Regions from separate parts of the Salmonella sp. HY31 genome, predicted to be linked through region 2. Evidence: predicted binding sites of a transcription regulator. Region 2 holds the regulator's gene; the other holds the start of a gene.
What was found. Region 2 encodes LexA, which represses DNA repair genes until DNA is damaged. Its sites were predicted from a motif close to TNCTGTATGTACATACAGNA; they were not measured.
Positions count from the first base shown of each region.

Region 1: a site for LexA is predicted at 7,097-7,116, ahead of sulA (SOS-induced cell division inhibitor SulA). Genes of this name have one in related genera too.

Region 1 covers NZ_CP170479.1:2,993,803-3,003,105, reverse strand. Annotated here, with positions in the region: gene pqiB (intermembrane transport protein PqiB) at 1-1,016, shown strand, start outside; gene pqiC (membrane integrity-associated transporter subunit PqiC) at 1,013-1,576, shown strand; gene rmf (ribosome modulation factor) at 1,832-1,999, shown strand; gene fabA (bifunctional 3-hydroxydecanoyl-ACP dehydratase/trans-2-decenoyl-ACP isomerase) at 2,099-2,617, opposite strand; gene ACE15A_RS14325 (Lon protease family protein) at 2,686-4,446, opposite strand; gene matP (macrodomain Ter protein MatP) at 4,632-5,084, shown strand; gene ompA (porin OmpA) at 5,156-6,208, opposite strand; gene sulA (SOS-induced cell division inhibitor SulA) at 6,566-7,075, opposite strand; gene ACE15A_RS14305 (TfoX/Sxy family DNA transformation protein) at 7,292-7,897, shown strand; gene yccS (YccS family putative transporter) at 7,884-9,303, opposite strand, start outside.
Region 2 covers NZ_CP170479.1:474,177-483,479, forward strand. Annotated here, with positions in the region: gene ACE15A_RS02255 (maltoporin) at 1-34, shown strand, start outside; gene malM (maltose operon protein MalM) at 198-1,115, shown strand; gene ubiC (chorismate lyase) at 1,296-1,793, shown strand; gene ubiA (4-hydroxybenzoate octaprenyltransferase) at 1,807-2,679, shown strand; gene plsB (glycerol-3-phosphate 1-O-acyltransferase PlsB) at 2,790-5,210, opposite strand; gene ACE15A_RS02280 (diacylglycerol kinase) at 5,381-5,749, shown strand; gene lexA (transcriptional repressor LexA) at 5,858-6,466, shown strand; gene dinF (MATE family efflux transporter DinF) at 6,642-7,973, shown strand; gene ACE15A_RS02295 (hypothetical protein) at 7,963-8,076, shown strand; gene ACE15A_RS02300 (CsbD family protein) at 8,098-8,307, shown strand; gene zur (zinc uptake transcriptional repressor Zur) at 8,406-8,921, opposite strand; gene ACE15A_RS02310 (conjugal transfer protein TraF) at 9,168-9,303, shown strand, end outside.

The sequences.
Region 1 (9,303 bases), 2.3 Mb from region 2:
ATCGGCTGGTCACCAGTAATGTACGATTCTGGAAAGATAGCGGTATCGCTGTGGATCTGACATCTGCGGGAATGCGCGTGGAAATGGGATCGTTGACGACGCTGTTTGGCGGCGGGGTGAGTTTTGACGTGCCGGAAGGACTTGAGCAGGGACAACCCGTCGCCGAAAAAACGGCGTTTAATCTCTACGACGATCAAAAAAGTATTCAGGATTCGCTGTACACCGATCATATCGATTACCTGATGTTCTTTAAAGATTCGGTGCGCGGATTGCAACCTGGCGCGCCGCTGGAGTTCCGCGGTATTCGTCTGGGGACGGTAAGCAAAGTGCCTTTCTTTGCGTCTGATATGCGTCAGGTGTTTAACGATGATTACCGTATTCCTGTGCTGGTGCGCATTGAACCGGAGCGTCTGAAAGCGCAACTGGGAGAAAATGCAGATGTTGGCGCGCATTTGACGGAACTGCTTAAGCGCGGTTTACGCGCTTCGCTTAAAACAGGTAACTTGGTTACCGGGGCGCTGTATGTCGATCTGGACTTTTATCCCAAGGAGCCGCCGATTACCGGGCTACGCGAATTTGATGGCTATGAAATTATTCCTACCGTCAGCAGCGGCCTGGCGCAAATTCAACAGCGGCTGGTGGAAACGTTGGATAAGATTAACAACCTGCCGCTGAATCCGATGATTGAACAAGTGACCAATACGCTGTCTGAAAGCCAGCGCACTATGCGTCGGCTGCAAACCACGCTGGATAATATGAACAAGATTACCTCCAGTCAGTCGATGCAGCAGCTTCCGGCGGATATGCAAACGACGTTACGCGAACTTAATCGCAGTATGCAAGGCTTCCAGCCTGGATCGGCAGCGTATAACAAAATGGTGGCGGATATGCAGCGTCTCGATCAGGTGCTTCGTGAGTTACAACCGGTGTTGAAGACTTTGAACGAGAAAAGCAACGCGCTGGTATTTGAAGCGAAGGATAAAAAAGATCCCGAGCCTAAGAGGGCGAAACAATGAAAAAATGGCTAGTCGTGATAATGGCGTTCTGGCTGGCGTCATGTAGCTCCGGCAGAGAGAATAAAAGCTATTATCAGCTCCCGATAGCGCAAAGTGGTGTGCAAAGCACTACGAGCCAGGGCAACCGCCTCTTATGGGTAGAGCAGGTTTCCGTACCTGACTATCTGGCAGGTAACGGCGTGGTGTATCAAACCAGTGATGTCCAGTATGTGATTGCCAATAACAATCTATGGGCCAGCCCGCTGGATCAGCAATTGCGTAACACTCTGGTGGCAAATCTTAGCGCCCGGCTTCCTGGCTGGGTCGTCGCTTCTCAGCCATTGGGAACAACCCAGGATACGTTAAACGTGACTGTAACCGGGTTCCATGGACGTTACGATGGTAAGGTTATCGTGAGCGGGGAGTGGCTATTAAACCACAACGGACAACTGATTAAGCGGCCTTTCCATATTGAAGCCAGCCAGCAGAAAGATGGCTATGATGAAATGGTCAAAGTACTGGCGAGCGCATGGAGCCAGGAAGCGGCCGTTATCGCTGATGAGATAAAACGGCTTCCCTGAGATAAAAGTAATGTAAATTTAACCGCTTCAGGTCATGCGCCTGAGGCGGTTTTTTTACGTTTAACGCCGGAAAAATAGTTGTTCTGGCTCACATTTTTTGTACAAATGATTTTCCGTATAGCTCACAAATATGACATTGGTGTGAATTTTGCGCATTGACGGGCGATCCATTTAGAGGTATTCGTGTAGTGTGATTGCACATTTTGTAATCACTGTTTTCTTTTCCACCAGATACAAATATGAGGGAAACGAGGCATGAAGAGACAAAAACGAGATCGCCTGGAACGGGCACATCAACGTGGATATCAGGCCGGCATCGCCGGACGATCAAAAGAAATGTGTCCCTATCAGACGCTGAATCAACGGTCATACTGGTTGGGAGGTTGGCGACAAGCCATGGAGGACAGGGTGGTAATGGCCTGATTCTGTCTCTTTAGAAAAAGAAACCTCCGCACTGCGGAGGTTTCGCCTTTATTGGCTTTGCAAGCATGATACCGATAGCGCGGAATATCAATTCAACACTTAGAACGCGGAAGTATCCTGGAACAAACCGACTTTCAAATCGTGTGCGGTATAGATCAGACGACCATCCACCAGAACCTCACCGTCCGCCAGTCCCATGATCAGGCGACGGTTTACGATACGTTTGAAATGAATGCGATAGGTGACTTTCTTTGCCGTCGGCAGAACCTGACCGGTAAATTTCACTTCGCCCACGCCTAGCGCGCGGCCTTTGCCTTCGCCGCCCAACCAGCCCAGGTAGAATCCCACCAATTGCCACATAGCATCCAGACCCAGACAGCCGGGCATCACCGGATCGCCGATAAAGTGGCATCCGAAGAACCATAGATCAGGATTGATATCCAGCTCGGCTTCGACATAACCTTTGTCGAAATTGCCGCCCGTTTCGGTCATTTTAACGACGCGGTCCATCATCAGCATGTTCGGCGCAGGGAGTTGCGGCCCTTTAGCGCCAAACAGTTCACCACGACCAGAGGCAAGAAGGTCTTCTTTTGTATAGGATTCGCGTTTATCTACCATGTTTTATGTAAACCTTATTTTATTGAAGCACGCAGGATAGCTAACACGTGTACGCTGAACAAGTCCGATCAGTTCGGAATAAAAGCGTTCAGCCAACGTAATGGCCACGGGAAACGATGACGGCCTTCCTGTTGCGTCGCCTGCGCGATACGCTCCTGGATAGTCTGCATCAATGTCGTTTGTCCTTCGCCATCCCACACCAGATTTAACAGTAGCGGTAAGGCGTCGGTCACGTCGTCTACCGCCCAGATAGTGAACTTCTCTTCTTTAACCGCTTGCAGCAGTTCAGATTTAAGACTGAGATGCCGGACATTGGCGGCAGGGATAATGACGCCCTGTTTACCGTTTAATTCCCGCTGCTCGCAGATGGCGAAGAAACCTTCAATTTTTTCGTTTAGCCCGCCCACCGGTTGCGCGCGACCAAACTGATCGACCGAGCCAGTAATCGCAATGTTTTGATTCACAGGCACATTGGCCAGCGCGCTGATGAGCGCACATAATTCAGCCATTGAGGCGCTATCGCCATCCACTTCGCTGTAGGACTGCTCAAAGGTTAACGAGGCAGAGAAGGGAATTTGTTGCTCAAGCTGCAACTCCGACATCAGGAAGGCTTGCATAATCATCATTCCCTTAGCGTGAATATTTCCGCCAAGTTCGGCCTTCCGCTCAATATCGTTAAATTCGCCATCGCCGATATGCACAACACAGCTAATTCGCGACGGTTCGCCAAAGGCGCGAGGATGCCCGGGAAACTCAATGACGGAAAGCGCGTTGATTTGTCCAACGCGTTCGCCTTCGGTTTCAATCAGGATCTGCTCTTGCAGAATCTCGTCCTGCATCCGTTCCGCCAGAAAGCCTTCTCGCCATTCGCGTCGGGCAAGCATCAGGCTGAGCGCTTCTGCGCCGCATGTATCGCCTTCGCATAAGGGCGCCGCCTCCTTAAACTGGCGGGCTATCCACAGTGGGCAAAGGGGCAGAGTGTCCTGTTCGCCGGTATAACGCACAGCCTCGCGTATCAGGACGGGCCAGGCGTCCGGTGCCGGGGCAGGCAAATTATCGCGTGAAGCGATACGCGTCACCCATTGACACCACAGGGTCATAGCTTCTGCGTCCGCTATCTGTAAATTGTCTTCAAATTCACTGTAGATAGCTTGTTCCGCGAGCTCCGGTTCCATCTCCTGAAAATCGGCCAGTGATTCACGTTCGCCAACCAGAATCACCTTCAGTTTGAGCGGCATTGATGGCACGGAGACCGGCAATGGACGCGACTCGTCAAACGCCACCCAGTCAAAACGCTCGCGGCTAACGATCGCTTTCAGACGCATCCATAGCAACGGCTGCGCCAGAAGGGTTCGTAAGGAAATAATAAGTACGCCGCCGTTCGCCTGATGAACCAGACCCGGCTGCAGGGAAATGTCGCCATTATACTGCCGCAGGCAACCAAAAAGCTGTTCGGCTTCGACCCAGTCCGCGCTGACGACTTGTGTGACGGTGGCAAAGTTGTCTTGCGCATTCTGCGCGGCGCGGTAATGAATAGTATGCCCGGAAACGTCATAATGCCCGCCGGTTAATTGTCCGGCGTCGGTTTGCAGAGCGCGGACGGCATCTGAAAGTAAAGTAAGATACTCTTGCTCTTCAGGCGCTTTAGTCAGCATAAAAGAGGATGATGTCCACGGCTGAATAAGTTGCTCAAGCGCAAATTGCAGTCGTGGCTGAGTATCACTGAGTAAGGTGTCGTTTTCGTCAGTCGCGTGTGGCTGTGCAAATATCTCCTGATAGCTTTCGCTATCCGGAACCAGATCACGCCATGCAAGTTTCGTAATGGTCAAAGTTGAGGTTTTTTAGTCTGTTGTAAAAGGGGGGATTATAGCCTAACCCGTCACGCTGCACACGCGGAAAGCGAATGCAAAGTAATGTGAAGACGTGTAACCATTCACAGGTTCGAGATTCTTTTCTTCAGATGGCTAAAAAACTGATATTCTGATAACAGTTACACGGTAACATTGGGATCACAATGAAATATCAACAACTTGAAAATCTTGAAAGCGGTTGGAAATGGAAATATCTGGTGAAAAAGCACCGCGAAGGGGAGTTGATCACCCGCTACGTGGAAGCCAGTGCTGCCCAGGAAGCCGTCAATTTGTTGTTGGCCCTCGAAAATGAACCGGTGCGGGTAAATGTCTGGATAGACAGGCATATGAATCCTGCCTTGCTTAATCGGATGAAACAAACCATTCGGGCAAGACGCAAACGACACTTCAATGCGGAACATCAGCATACGCGCAAAAAATCTATTGATTTAGAGTTTATGGTCTGGCAGCGTCTGGCGGGCCTTGCGCAGCGACGCGGTAAAACATTATCCGAAACGATTGTGCAACTCATAGAAGACGCGGAGCATAAAGAGAAATATGCCACGCAAATGACCACGTTAAAGCAGGATTTACAGGCGTTATTAGGCAAGAAGTAACGCTGAAAGGCGTTGTCACCCAGACCAGAGCAAAAAACCCCGCGACGCGGGGTTTTTTATCAGACGGAAACTTAAGCCTGCGGCTGAGTTACCACGTCTTTAATGCCTTTAACTTCGATCTCTACGCGACGATCCGGTGCCAGGCAGTCAATCAGGGCAGCGCGAGGTTTCACGTTGTCACAGGTGTTGCCGGTAACCGGGTTAGATTCGCCCATACCACGTGCGGAGATTTTGTCAGACGGGATACCTTTGGAGATCAGGTAATCAACAACAGACTGAGCACGTTTCTCGGACAGACCCTGGTTGTAAGCGTCAGAACCGATGCGGTCAGTGAAGCCCAGAACGACTACGGAACCGTCTTTCGGGTCCAGGTTGCTCAGCTGGTTGTACAGTTGATCCAGCGCCTGCTGACCTTCCGGCTTCAGGGTAGATTTGTTGAAGTTGAACAGTACGTCAGACTTCAGAGTGAAGTGCTTGGTCTGTACTTCCGGAGCCGGAGCCGGGGCTGGAGCCACTACCGGAGCAGCTTCTTGCTGGCCGAAACGGTAGGAAACACCTACGCTCAGCAGGCCGTTATCCGGACGGGTGCTGATGGTGTTGGCATCACCGATGTTGTTAGTCCACTGGTATTCCAGACGGGTTGCGATTTCAGGGGTGATGGCATACTCGATACCGCCCGCGAATACCGGGGAAACGCCGGTGTCGTGGTTTTTAGTAGACTCACCGCCAGGGGTGTTAGACTTAGTGTCTGCACGCCATACCATACCACCCAGACGGGTATAAACGTCCAGATCGTCAGTGATTGGGTAACCCAGTTTAGCGGTCAACTGAACGCCCTGAGCTTTGTAAGCGCCATTGATGTTGTCGCCTTTGTACGGCATACGGCCTAACCAGTCGTAGCCCATTTCAAAGCCAACGTACGGATTAACCTGGTAACCACCAAAAGCACCTGCGCCCAGTTGGTTTTCATGGGTCGGGCCATTGTTAGGAATGAAGCCAGTGTCATGGTACTGAGACCAGCCCAGTTTAGCACCAGTGTACCAGGTGTTATCTTTCGGAGCGGCCTGCGCTACGGTAGCGAAACCAGCCAGTGCCACTGCAATCGCGATAGCTGTCTTTTTCATTTTTTGCGCCTCGTTATCATCCAAAATACGCCATGAATATCTCCAACGAGATAACACGGTTAAATCCTTCACCGGGGGACCTGCTCAATAGTTACTCTACCGATATCTACGGCTTATGCCGAGCACCCCTGGCGATGTAAAGTCTACAACGTAGTTGGAAACTTACAAGTGTGAACTCCGTCAGACATGTGAAAAAAACATGACGAACATACACATCATTTAACACTTTTAGATGATAAATCGTACAGCAAAAATCGCGGAAACCGCTTCTGACAAGCTTTCTCGTAAAAAAAACGTTAGCACTCAAAGGAGATGCAATCGCGTAAAAAAAAATTCCAGGATAAATCCTAATTTTACTTAATGATACAAATTAGAGTGAATTTTTAGCCCGGAATGCTGTCTCCTGGGTAAAGCGTGCGCACGTACAGGGCGCATGATAAACCCTACCGCATTGCCTACATTTGCTGCTTCAACCAGGCTGGCATGCTCTTCTTCCGTAAGTTCTTCCGCCAGCCAGCCAATCACTACACTGTAATTTCCTGTACGCAGAGCGCGAATCATTGCCTCCAGCGTATGACGAGGCGCAAGCTGACTAATTTGCATCACTTTCGTTAATGGCAAACCTGCAGACTGTACCCATTCACGGCTGAGTTTTTGCTGCGGCGTGAGCCAGAGCTGCCAACGTGATTGTTGGCCTAACTGCCGGAGTAAAGGCAAAAGCAGGAGTTGCGCCATCATGGGCTGGTCTTCGTGGTAGACAACTTCACTGACCAGCCCTGCGGCGGCATTTTCCGTAGCGGCACGCGCAGTGTTGTGGGGAGTGGTAGAAAATGACGAAGAACGATTTGCATAACCTGAAGTGTACATAATCAATCCAGCCCTGTGAGTTACTGTATATCCATACAGTACCCCTGTAGCGATGAAAGATCAACTCTATTTTCGGAAACTGTCTCGCAATTTTTATTCTTAGTGACGTCAAAAATAAAAATCATCTTGCTCGCGGAGTATAAGTTGCCTATTTTCGTCATTAACGGATCTGTTATTACAAATCATTCTTTTACTTTATGATTTAAAAGGAATTTTATGAGAGCACTCTCTTATGACAGGATCTATAAATCGCAAGAATATTTGGCCTCTCTGGGGACGATCCAGTATCGATCCTTATTCGGCAGCTATAGTCTGACCGTGGAAGATACCGTCTTTGCGATGGTGGCTAACGGCGAGCTTTATCTCCGCGCCTGTGAGCAAAGCGTACCCTATTGTGTGAAGCATCCTCCCGTCTGGCTCACATTTATGAAGTGTGGACGCCCTGTTATGCTCAACTATTATCGGGTGGATGAAAGCCTGTGGCGCGATCAGCAGCAACTGGTACGTTTATCGAAGTATTCTCTTGACGCGGCAATGAAGGAAAAACACAGCCGTATTTTACAGCACAGGCTCAAAGATCTCCCCAATATGACCTTCCATCTGGAAACATTGCTCAATGAGTCAGGGATAAAGGACGAGAATATGTTACGCGTACTGGGTGCAAAAATGTGCTGGCTAAGGTTGCGACAAAGTAATCCTTTGCTGACGGTAAAAGTTCTGTATGCGTTAGAAGGCGCAATTGTTGGCGTACATGAAGCGGCGCTCCCGGCGAGTCGTCGCCAGGAGCTTGCCGATTGGGCTCATTCGCTTACGGCTGGGTAATGGATGTAGAAGATGGCGGTGAAATTTGCCGTTGTAAGCGCCCGATTTCGGGTAGTAAGGCAATGAGCAAACCAATTTGTTGAACAACCAGAGGTTCTTTGCTGTCCGGACGTGTTTCCAGCGACTGAACTCGCTGCTTTAAATCCTCCAGCGCCTGGTGTACTCGCTGTTCGTCTTCAGGTTGATGATGAAGCGCATCATCAACGTAGCAGACCGCGTCATCCAGAAGCCCCAGCACATCCGGATTACTGAGCTTTTCGCGGTGCGCGCCGAGGGCGGAAATATAGCTGGTAAAAGTATGATTGAGGCAAAGCAGCCTGAACGCCGCTTCCCGGGTTTCGGCCTTGACGTCGGGTTCGCTTGACATATTAGAAACCACGGATGCCAGTTCCGCATCGCGGTTGTGCGCGTCGCGCCTGGCAATGCGATAGGTCAGGCGGTTGTCCCGGCCCTGGTGATATTGCTCAAGGATCGCATCAAGGTAGCGGCAATTCGCATCGGTGGCGCGCTGGAGTACCCGGGGAAGGTTGCGAAAGCGCCAGTCCGGCCAAATAAAGCTGACCGCAGCCCAGGCGATAGCGCAGCCAATCAACGTGTCGATGACGCGCGGTAACGCTACCTCAAAGCCTTCGCCCAAGAGGTTAAAGCAGAGTAATACCAGCAGAGTGATGAACATCGTCGCATGGGCATACTGTACATTACGGAATGCGAAGAAAAGCACGCCGGTAATCACCAGCAGAACTAACTGTCCTTCAAGCGAAGGAACAAACCATAAAATCGGCAGGCCGATAGCAACGCCTACCAACGTACCGATAATCCTGAGCGCAAGGCGATGGCGGGTCGCGTTATAGTTAGGCTGACAAACGAACAGGCTGGTGAGTAATATCCAGTACCCGTGGCGCATCCCGGTAATTTGAATGAGAGCATAACCCACGCACAATACCAGCGACATGCGTACTGCATGGCGAAAGAGAGCGGACTCTGGGGTAAAATTACGGCTCAGACGCAGCCAGATGTCGCTAAACCCGTGCAGGCTATCATCAGCCAACTGGTTTTCTGACTCATTGCGCGGCATTGCCTGGGCCTGCTCCGACTCGATCGTCGCCAGTTGCGCGTCAATGGCGCGCAGGTTGGTTAATAAGAACCCAAGCGTATTCAACAGTTCCAAAGAAGCGCCGCTGGCGCGCATACGTTCAAGCGCGGCGTCAATGTGGGTAAAGACGCGTTCAAAGCGCGGATCATGCTGGTATGGCGTGCGCAGTAAGATACAGCGCGCCAGCTGCGTGCAGGCCTGTGCCTGCATTGACATCAGACGTTGAAAGCGAAACATCACGTCGCTGTGACGAAAGTGGTCGCGCAGCGTCTGGTATTGAATATGCGAAGAGCTGGCGCGTTCATGAATATCC
Region 2 (9,303 bases):
GACCTTCGGCGCCCAGATGGAAATCTGGTGGTAATACGACGGTCATCTGACGTAACGAGGGGCGTAAGCCCCTCTGAAACATCAGGTCTGATGATGCCTGTAAGCCGGATAAGGCGCCAGCCGCCATTCGGCGATATGTTTGGGTTGGCGCGCTATTGCCTGGCTACCGCTGAACCCGCCTTATTGAGGTGATAATAATGAAAATGAAGAAAAGTCTCGTCGCCCTCTGTTTAACCGCAGGGCTGTTCGCCAGCGTACCGGGTATCAGCCTGGCGGAAGTGAACTATGTACCGCAAAATACCAGCGCCGCGCCCGCTATTCCTGCTGCTGCGCTACAGCAATTAACCTGGACGCCTGTAGACCAGTCAAAAACGCAGTCTACCCAACTGGCGACTGGTGGCCAGCGCCTTGACGTTGCCGGCATTACCGGCCCGGTCGCCGCTTATAGCGTTCCGGCGAATATCGGCGAGCTGACATTAACTCTGACCAGCGAGGTCAATAAGCAAGCCAGCGTTTTTGCACCAAACGTGTTGATTCTTGACCAAAATATGACGCCTTCGGCGTTCTTCCCCAGCAGTTACTTTACTTATCAGCAGCCGGGTGTCATGAGCGCAGACCGGCTGGAAGGCGTGATGCGCCTGACCCCCGCGCTCGGGCAGCAGAAACTCTATGTTCTGGTGTTTACGACCGAAAAAGATCTTCAGCAAACCACCACGCTGCTCGATCCGGCAAAAGCCTATGCCAAAGGCGTCGGCAACTCTATCCCGGATATTCCCGATCCGGTTGCGCGCCATACCACTGACGGCGTAGTGAAACTGAAGGTGAAAACCAACAGCAGCTCCAGCGTATTGGTCGGGCCGTTGTTTGGCTCGTCCGGTACCGGGCCGGTAACGGTAGGCAATACCGCCGCGCCGGTCGCTGCGCCAGCGCCAGTCGCGCCGAAGAAAAGCGAACCGATGTTGAACGATACGGAAAGCTATTTTAATAAAGCGATTAAGGATGCCGTAGCGAAAGGCGACGTCGATAAAGCGCTGAAACTGCTTGATGAGGCCGAACGTCTGGGATCGACATCTGCCCGTTCCACCTTTATCAGCAGTGTAAAAGGCAAGGGGTAATCGTTTCCCCACAGTGCTGATTTTGCAGCAACTGGTGCGTCTCCTGGCGCACCTTTTTTTATCATTTTATGCGAATTGTTATTTTTTTGTTGCGCAACAGATCACTTAATTGTGATTACGCCCCCCGTAATGCCTTTTCTGAGATACAATGACTTTAGGTTATGAATCGGAGAGTAAGGCATGTCACACCCTGCGTTAACGCAACTGCGTGCGCTGCGCTATTTTGATGCGATTCCTGCGCTTGAGCCCCATTTGCTGGACTGGCTATTGCTGGAAGATTCTATGACCAAACGTTTTGAGCAGCAGGGAAAGCGAGTAAGCGTGACGCTGATTCGGGAAGCGTTTGTCGGCCAAAGTGAGGTCGAGGAAGCGTCAGGTTTACTGCCATCCGAATCCCGCTACTGGCTACGTGAGATACTTCTTTGCGCTGACGGCGAGCCCTGGCTTGCCGGACGTACCGTCGTACCGGAATCCACGCTGTGCGGACCTGAACAGGTCTTACAACATCTGGGTAAAACCCCGCTTGGACGTTATCTATTTACATCATCGACACTGACCCGCGATTTTATTGAAATTGGACGCGATGCAACGCTGTGGGGGCGCCGCTCTCGCCTGCGGTTGAGCGGAAAACCGCTGTTGCTTACCGAGCTTTTTTTACCTGCATCGCCGCTGTACTGAGAGGAAGATAAAGATGGAGTGGAGCCTGACGCAGAGTAAGCTGCTGGCGTTTCACCGCTTGATGCGTACAGATAAGCCTATTGGCGCGTTGCTGCTGCTCTGGCCGACGCTTTGGGCGTTATGGGTGGCGACGCCGGGTATGCCTCAGCTGTGGATTTTGGCGGTTTTTGTCGCCGGCGTGTGGTTAATGCGCGCGGCAGGCTGCGTGGTGAATGATTATGCCGATCGTAAATTTGACGGACATGTAAAACGTACTGTAAACCGGCCTTTACCCAGCGGCGCCGTGACAGAGAAAGAAGCGCGCAACCTGTTTGTGGTACTGGTGTTGCTGGCGTTTCTGCTGGTGCTGACGCTGAACGCCATGACGATTCTGCTTTCCGTGGCGGCGCTGGCGTTGGCCTGGGTTTATCCCTTTATGAAACGCTACACCCACCTGCCGCAGGTAGTGCTGGGAGCCGCTTTCGGCTGGTCAATTCCCATGGCGTTCGCCGCGGTGAGCGAATCCCTGCCGTTGAGCTGCTGGCTGATGTTCCTCGCCAATATTCTCTGGGCGGTGGCTTACGATACGCAATATGCGATGGTCGACAGAGATGACGATATCAAGATAGGCATTAAATCGACCGCGATTCTGTTTGGTCGTTATGACAAATTGATTATCGGAATTCTGCAGCTTGGCGTAATGGCGTTAATGGCGCTGATCGGCTGGTTGAATGGTCTGGGATGGGGATATTACTGGTCTGTACTGGTGGCGGGCGCGCTGTTTGTATACCAGCAAAAACTGATTGCGAACCGTGAGCGCGAAGCCTGCTTTAAAGCCTTTATGAACAATAACTACGTTGGCCTGGTGCTATTTTTAGGGCTGGCGATGAGTTACTGGCACTTCTGATGTCATGCCGGGCGGCGGCTACGCCTTACCCGGCCTGCAAACCCAAAATTTTCAATACGTCATATCAGTCGCCCGATAAGCTTGCGTCATCGGGCATTTCAGGCGCTGGCTTACTCGCCCTGCGTCGCGCTTTCAATCGTCAGACGGACATCAGAGGTAATCAGATCGGCAAGCATCTGATATATCTTCATCGTTTCTGCTGGTTCGGCATCGCCGGTATCACTGATATAGCCCTCATCCCGTAGCGTTAGCACTAATGAACTGAACACCGCCTTGTCGAAAAACTCCGGCGCGTTAATACCGTGCAGGACAGACAGACGTTGCGCCACGGTACGGCTTTCTTTCTCCAGCGTACTGCGGTTGATGGACGGATTGGCGCTCAACAGCCAGAACGTAATGGCATAACGCTGTAGCGTTTCGCGCGCGCCCGCCGCCAGCAGTTGCAGCGTACGGGAATGCGCCGGGTTGATATGCAGTTCGTCGTCCTGCACGGTAATCAGCCCCTGACGCTGCATTTCACTGGCCAGTGCGTCAATCACCGCAGCTAACTCCTCGCGCTCCCAGCGCAGGAACAGCTCCGCTTTTAACATCGGATAGAGCGCTTCAACATGCTGCTGCAACGCATCACGCGAAATGCGGCGATGCTGGGTGATAATCGCCGCCATCAGCGAAGGCATAATCAACATATGCGCGATGTTGTTGCGATAGTAGGTCATCAACACTGCCTGCTCGCGCGGCAGGATGATGATATCGCCAATGGTGTCTTTCTCGACCTCAAACTTATTCATCTGCAGCGCGTGAGCGATGAGCTCGTCAGCGCTGGCGGCAGGAACGGTTGAGTCCGTAGAATAAGGGACATTGCGCATCAGATCGAGATAACAATCGAGCTGCTCGGTAAGCTGCTCGCGGGTGAGCGAGCGCTGACGCGACGCCAACAGCGCGGTACAACACAGGTTCATCGCGTTTGCCGCGCCAGCGTTGTTAATACGCACCATCAGATCGGCGGCGATACTATTTACCGTCGGCGTCAGCCAGGCCGGGCGTATTGCCTCTATAGGGTCGATAGATTCGCGCCACTCCGGCACATGCTGATTCAGGTACGTCATAAGCGGCATCGGTTCGCCAAAGTTAACGTAGCCCTGACCCAGATTGCGCAGCTTGCTCAGACCGCGCAGCATCTGCGGCAGACTCTCTTTCTCTTTTGTCGCGCCGCGCAGTTCTTTAGCATAGGTTCCCACTTCCATGACGTGCTCATAGCCGATGTAAATAGGCACTAACGTAATTGGACGGGTACCGCCGCGCAGCATCGCCTGGATAGTCATCGACAGTGTGCCGGTTTTCGGATCTAACAAACGTCCGGTACGCGAACGTCCTCCTTCGACAAAATATTCTACGGAGTAGCCGCGGCTGAACAGCTCGCCCAGATATTCGCGAAAGACGGTGGAATAGAGTTTATTCCCCTTAAAGGTGCGACGAATAAAGAACGCGCCCAGACGGCGGAAAATCGGGCCAGCGGGCCAGAAGTTAAGGTTGATACCGGCGGCAATATGCGGCGGAACCAGTCCCTGATGGTACAGCACATAAGAAAGGAGCAAATAGTCCATATGGCTGCGGTGACAGGGCACATAGACGATTTCATGCCCGTCGTGCGCCAGTTGGCGTACGCGCTCGGCGTTATGCACGTTAATCCCCTGGTAAAGCCGGTTCCAGGTAAACCCCAAAATCCTGTCGGTCAAACGAATCATCTCGTAAGAGAAGTTCGCCGCGATCTCTTCCATCAGCGCAATGGCGTTTTGCTGCGCTTTTTCATGAGAGATTTTCTTACTGCGCGCTTCGTCTTCTACCGCGCGGGCGATAGCTTTCGAGGCCAGCAGTTTGTTAAATAGATCCTGACGGGCGGGCAGGCGTGGGCCAACAGCCGCCAGGCGCTGGCGAGCAAAGTGCATACGCGCCACGCGCGCCAGTTTCTGTGCGATGATTTTATCGGTGCCGTGTTCATCAGCCATGCGACGTAATGAGACGGACGGCGAGAATCGGACAAAGCTATCGCGACCCAGCCAGGAGATGGCAAAAAATTTCTGTACGCCGTTCAGCATACGTAGAGGCGGGTTCTCTTCTCCCTTTTCACGACCCGGAGCGCGGCCAAACATCACGGAAACGGGCACCATCTGCACGTCCAAAGCCGGATTACTACGATGCAGATCGAGATAATCGTGAAAAAGTTTCACCGACTCTTCTTTTGGCGTGTAATACGTAAAGACGCGCGGGCCGCCGTGAATAAATACATAGCGCGGCAACAGCGCGCCGTCGATCTCCAGCGGCTCCAGCGGATCCGGGAGATCGTGCGCCAGACATTGAGCGCGCAGCGTCAGTAAGTCCGCTTTTGAGTTGTATGGCAAGACATACATAATGGGACGAGAAGTATCGAGCCCCAATTCCTGAGCGGGTTCCGCCGGAATAGACTTGCTTTTTACCAGTATGCTTAATGGTAAATTCAGTAATTTGTAGTAAATTCGTGGCCAGCCGGACATAAACGATGTAAAGCCTCTGGTTAATAATGCAAATGCGCTGCAAGGATATCAGAAAGTTTAGCGAATTTCTGTTGTATCCCGTCATACTTCGCGCTGCGTTACGGTAGTCCGAATCGTGCGGGGCAACCGTATAATGTCATTGACGTTAATAATGTAAAAAGGTTCTTTTGATGGCCAATAATACCACTGGATTTACCAGAATTATCAAAGCGGCAGGGTATTCCTGGAAAGGATTTCGCGCCGCATGGACTCACGAAGCTGCGTTTCGCCAGGAAAGCCTCGCGGTATTGCTGGGCATCGTCATCGCCTGCTGGCTGGATGTGGATGCGATTACCCGTGTGTTATTGATAGGTTCCGTTTTACTTATCATGATTGTTGAAATCCTCAACAGCGCTATTGAAGCGGTCGTTGATCGCATTGGTTCTGAATACCATGAGCTTTCCGGCCGCGCGAAAGATATGGGATCGGCTGCGGTACTGCTGTCTATTTTCGTTGCCCTGATGACCTGGGGCATCCTGTTATGGTCACATTTTCGATAAAGGTTCCAAATTTTATAAATCTCTTGTTTTTTGCGCCGTTTGTGGTTCCAAAATCACCTTTAACTGTATATACTCACAGCATGACTGTATATACACCCAGGGGGCGGAATGAAAGCGTTAACGGCCAGGCAACAAGAGGTGTTTGATCTCATTCGGGATCACATCAGCCAGACAGGTATGCCACCGACGCGTGCGGAAATCGCGCAGCGTTTGGGGTTCCGTTCCCCAAACGCTGCGGAAGAACACCTTAAAGCGCTGGCGCGCAAAGGGGTGCTTGAAATCGTTTCCGGCGCATCGCGAGGCATCCGTCTGTTACAGGAAGAAGAGGACGGATTACCGCTTGTCGGGCGTGTCGCGGCGGGCGAGCCGCTTCTGGCGCAGCAGCATATTGAAGGCCATTATCAGGTCGATCCTTCTTTATTCAAACCCAGCGCCGATTTCCTGCTGCGCGTGAGCGGTATGTCGATGAAAGACATCGGTATTATGGATGGGGATTTGCTGGCGGTACATAAAACGCAGGACGTGCGCAATGGCCAGGTGGTTGTCGCTCGCATTGACGATGAAGTGACAGTAAAACGCCTGAAAAAGCAGGGCAATAAAGTGGAGCTGCTGCCGGAAAACAGCGAGTTTACACCGATAGTGGTGGATCTGCGCGAGCAAAGCTTTACGATTGAAGGGCTGGCGGTAGGTGTTATTCGCAACGGGGAATGGTTGTAATCTCTTAATCTCCTTGTACGCCGCCATCCGGCAATCTTGTAGCCTGATGGCGCTGTGCTTATCAGGCCTACGGGAATGCAGTTGCTGAAATGATTAATTTGTAGGCCGGATAAGGTGTTACGCTGCCATCCGGCAATGCGCACGTTTCGTTTAACTCCTTGTCAGGCTTTTCTCCATGCCGTTTTTTACCTCTTCTGATAAAGCTCTCTGGCGTCTTGCGTTGCCGATGATTTTTTCTAACATCACCGTTCCCTTACTGGGACTGGTCGATACGGCGGTGATTGGTCATCTGGACAGCCCGGTTTACCTGGGCGGTGTGGCGGTGGGCGCGACTGCCACCAGCTTTCTTTTCATGCTGCTGCTATTTCTACGTATGAGTACTACCGGGCTAACGGCGCAGGCATTTGGCGCCAAAAATCCACTGGCGTTAGCCCGGGCGCTCATTCAGCCGTTGTTACTGGCGCTGGGCGCTGGCGTGATGATTGTGCTATTTCGCACGCCGCTTATCGAGCTGGCTTTACATATTGTCGGCGGGAACGACGCTGTCCTGGTACAGGCGAGACAATTCCTTGAAATTCGTTGGCTAAGCGCTCCCGCGTCACTGGCGAATCTGGTGCTGCTCGGTTGGCTGTTAGGCGTCCAGTATGCGCGGGCACCCGTTATCTTGTTGGTCGTGGGCAATATCCTCAACATCACGCTCGACCTGTGGCTGGTGATGGGGCTTCATATGAACGTGCAGGGTGCCGCCCTGGCGACGGTCATCGCAGAATATGCCACGTTACTGATCGGCTTCATGATGGTGCGTAAAGTTCTCCATCTCCGCGGCGTGTCGCTGGATATGCTAAAACAGGCCTGGCGCGGCAACGTGCGCCGTCTTTTGGCGCTCAATCGCGATATCATGCTGCGCTCATTGCTCCTTCAGCTTTGTTTTGGCGCAATCACGGTGTCAGGCGCGCGGCTGGGCAGCGATATTATCGCAGTAAATGCAGTACTGATGACATTACTCACCTTTACGGCCTATGCGCTGGACGGCTTTGCTTATGCGGTAGAAGCGCACTCCGGTCAGGCTTACGGCGCGCGTGACGGTAGCAAGCTACTGGATGTCTGGCGAGCGGCGTGTCGCCAGTCAGGAATTGTGGCCTTGTTGTTTTCCACAGTCTATGCCCTGGCAGGCGAACATATTGTCGCGTTACTGACCTCATTGCCGCAAATACAGCTACTGGCGGATCGGTATCTTCTCTGGCAGGTGGTATTACCGCTGGTGGGCGTATGGTGCTATCTGCTTGACGGCATGTTTATTGGCGCGACGCGCGCCGCCGAAATGCGCAATAGCATGGCGGTCGCTGCGGGAGGATTTGCGCTAACGCTCTTCGCCCTGCCGGTATTAGGAAATCATGGTTTATGGCTGGCATTAACCGTGTTTCTGGCGCTTCGCGGTCTGTCGTTGGCCCTTATCTGGCGTCGTCACTGGCGCGAGGGTACATGGTTTGCCAGTCGTGACGGTTAAAAATTCTGAATATAAAACCGAAGTCCGAATTCCTGCCTACAATTACTATCACGTCCAGCAGAAATTGCAGTGCATTTGGGCGAATAACACTTGCTATTCCTAACCGAATGATGAGGACAAGATGATGAATAAAGACGAAGCCGGCGGTAACTGGAAACAGTTTAAAGGTAAAATGAAAGAACAATGGGGCAAACTGACCGATGACGATATGACCGTTATCGAAGGTAAACGCGATCAGCTGGTAGGTAAAATCCAGGAGCGTTACGGTTACCAGAAAGATCAGGCGGAAAAAGAGGTTGTTGACTGGGAAACCCGTAACAACTATCGCTGGTAATACGTTTTCCCCTACCAGGAGTACATGGATGTGCTTCCCACTGTTTGCTTATGAATGCGGGCGGCACCCTCTCTATTGTCGCCCGTTTCCCGTTTTGGCTAGCGCGGTTTTTTCTTCACCAGCACCGAGTGATCGTGACTGCACTCACCCGGATGGCGGCACGCTTCCACTTCTACGCACTCGGGGCACAGGCCGTGCGCCTCGATAACGTTATGTCGTAGCGCAAATCCCATTTTAGCCGCTAGCGTATGCATGATGTCTTCCACGCCCTCTGCACACTCTTCCTTCACCACGCCGCAACGATCGCAGATAAACATGGCCGAGCTGTGCGTTGGCTGATCGAACAGGTGGCAAACCACGTAACTATTGGTGGATTCCACTTTATGGACAAAACCCTGTTCAAGCAAAAAATCCAACGCGCGGTAGATGGTGGGCGGTTTGGCCTGTGGTTCCGTTTCGCGCAGCAAATCGAGCAGATCGTATGCGCTGATCGCGCCCTGTTGCAGGCTCATCAGGCGCAGCACTTCGAGGCGCTGAGGCGTCAGGCGCACGTTGCGCTGCGCACAGAGTTTTTCAGCTTGCGCCAGTAACTCTTGCGTTGTGGTCTTTTCCATGTAGCACCTCGAATGGCATGAAAGTCTAATCTGCTACTTTACCACGAGCTGCTTAAAACTCTGAAATTACCCCGCAACAATATATCGCCTGCTAAGCTTTTCCGGATCAGTATTCTCATCTATACATAATGAGGGCCGATATTATAACAACAGGCTTTAATATCACTATTTCACAGCAATAGTTCGCCTCTGCCCTGCAAGACGTGGCGGAGAGATTACTTCACCTGATAATAAGATGGGCTAACTGTGAACAAAGACGTCAAACTTTCACTAATTGCTATCGCGGTCTCGCTTTGTATGGCAAAGCAGGCGAGCGCCGCCAATACCTGGACAGAAGCGCGTAATGACGCAATGGGCGGGACGGGCGTAGCGTCCGCGAATT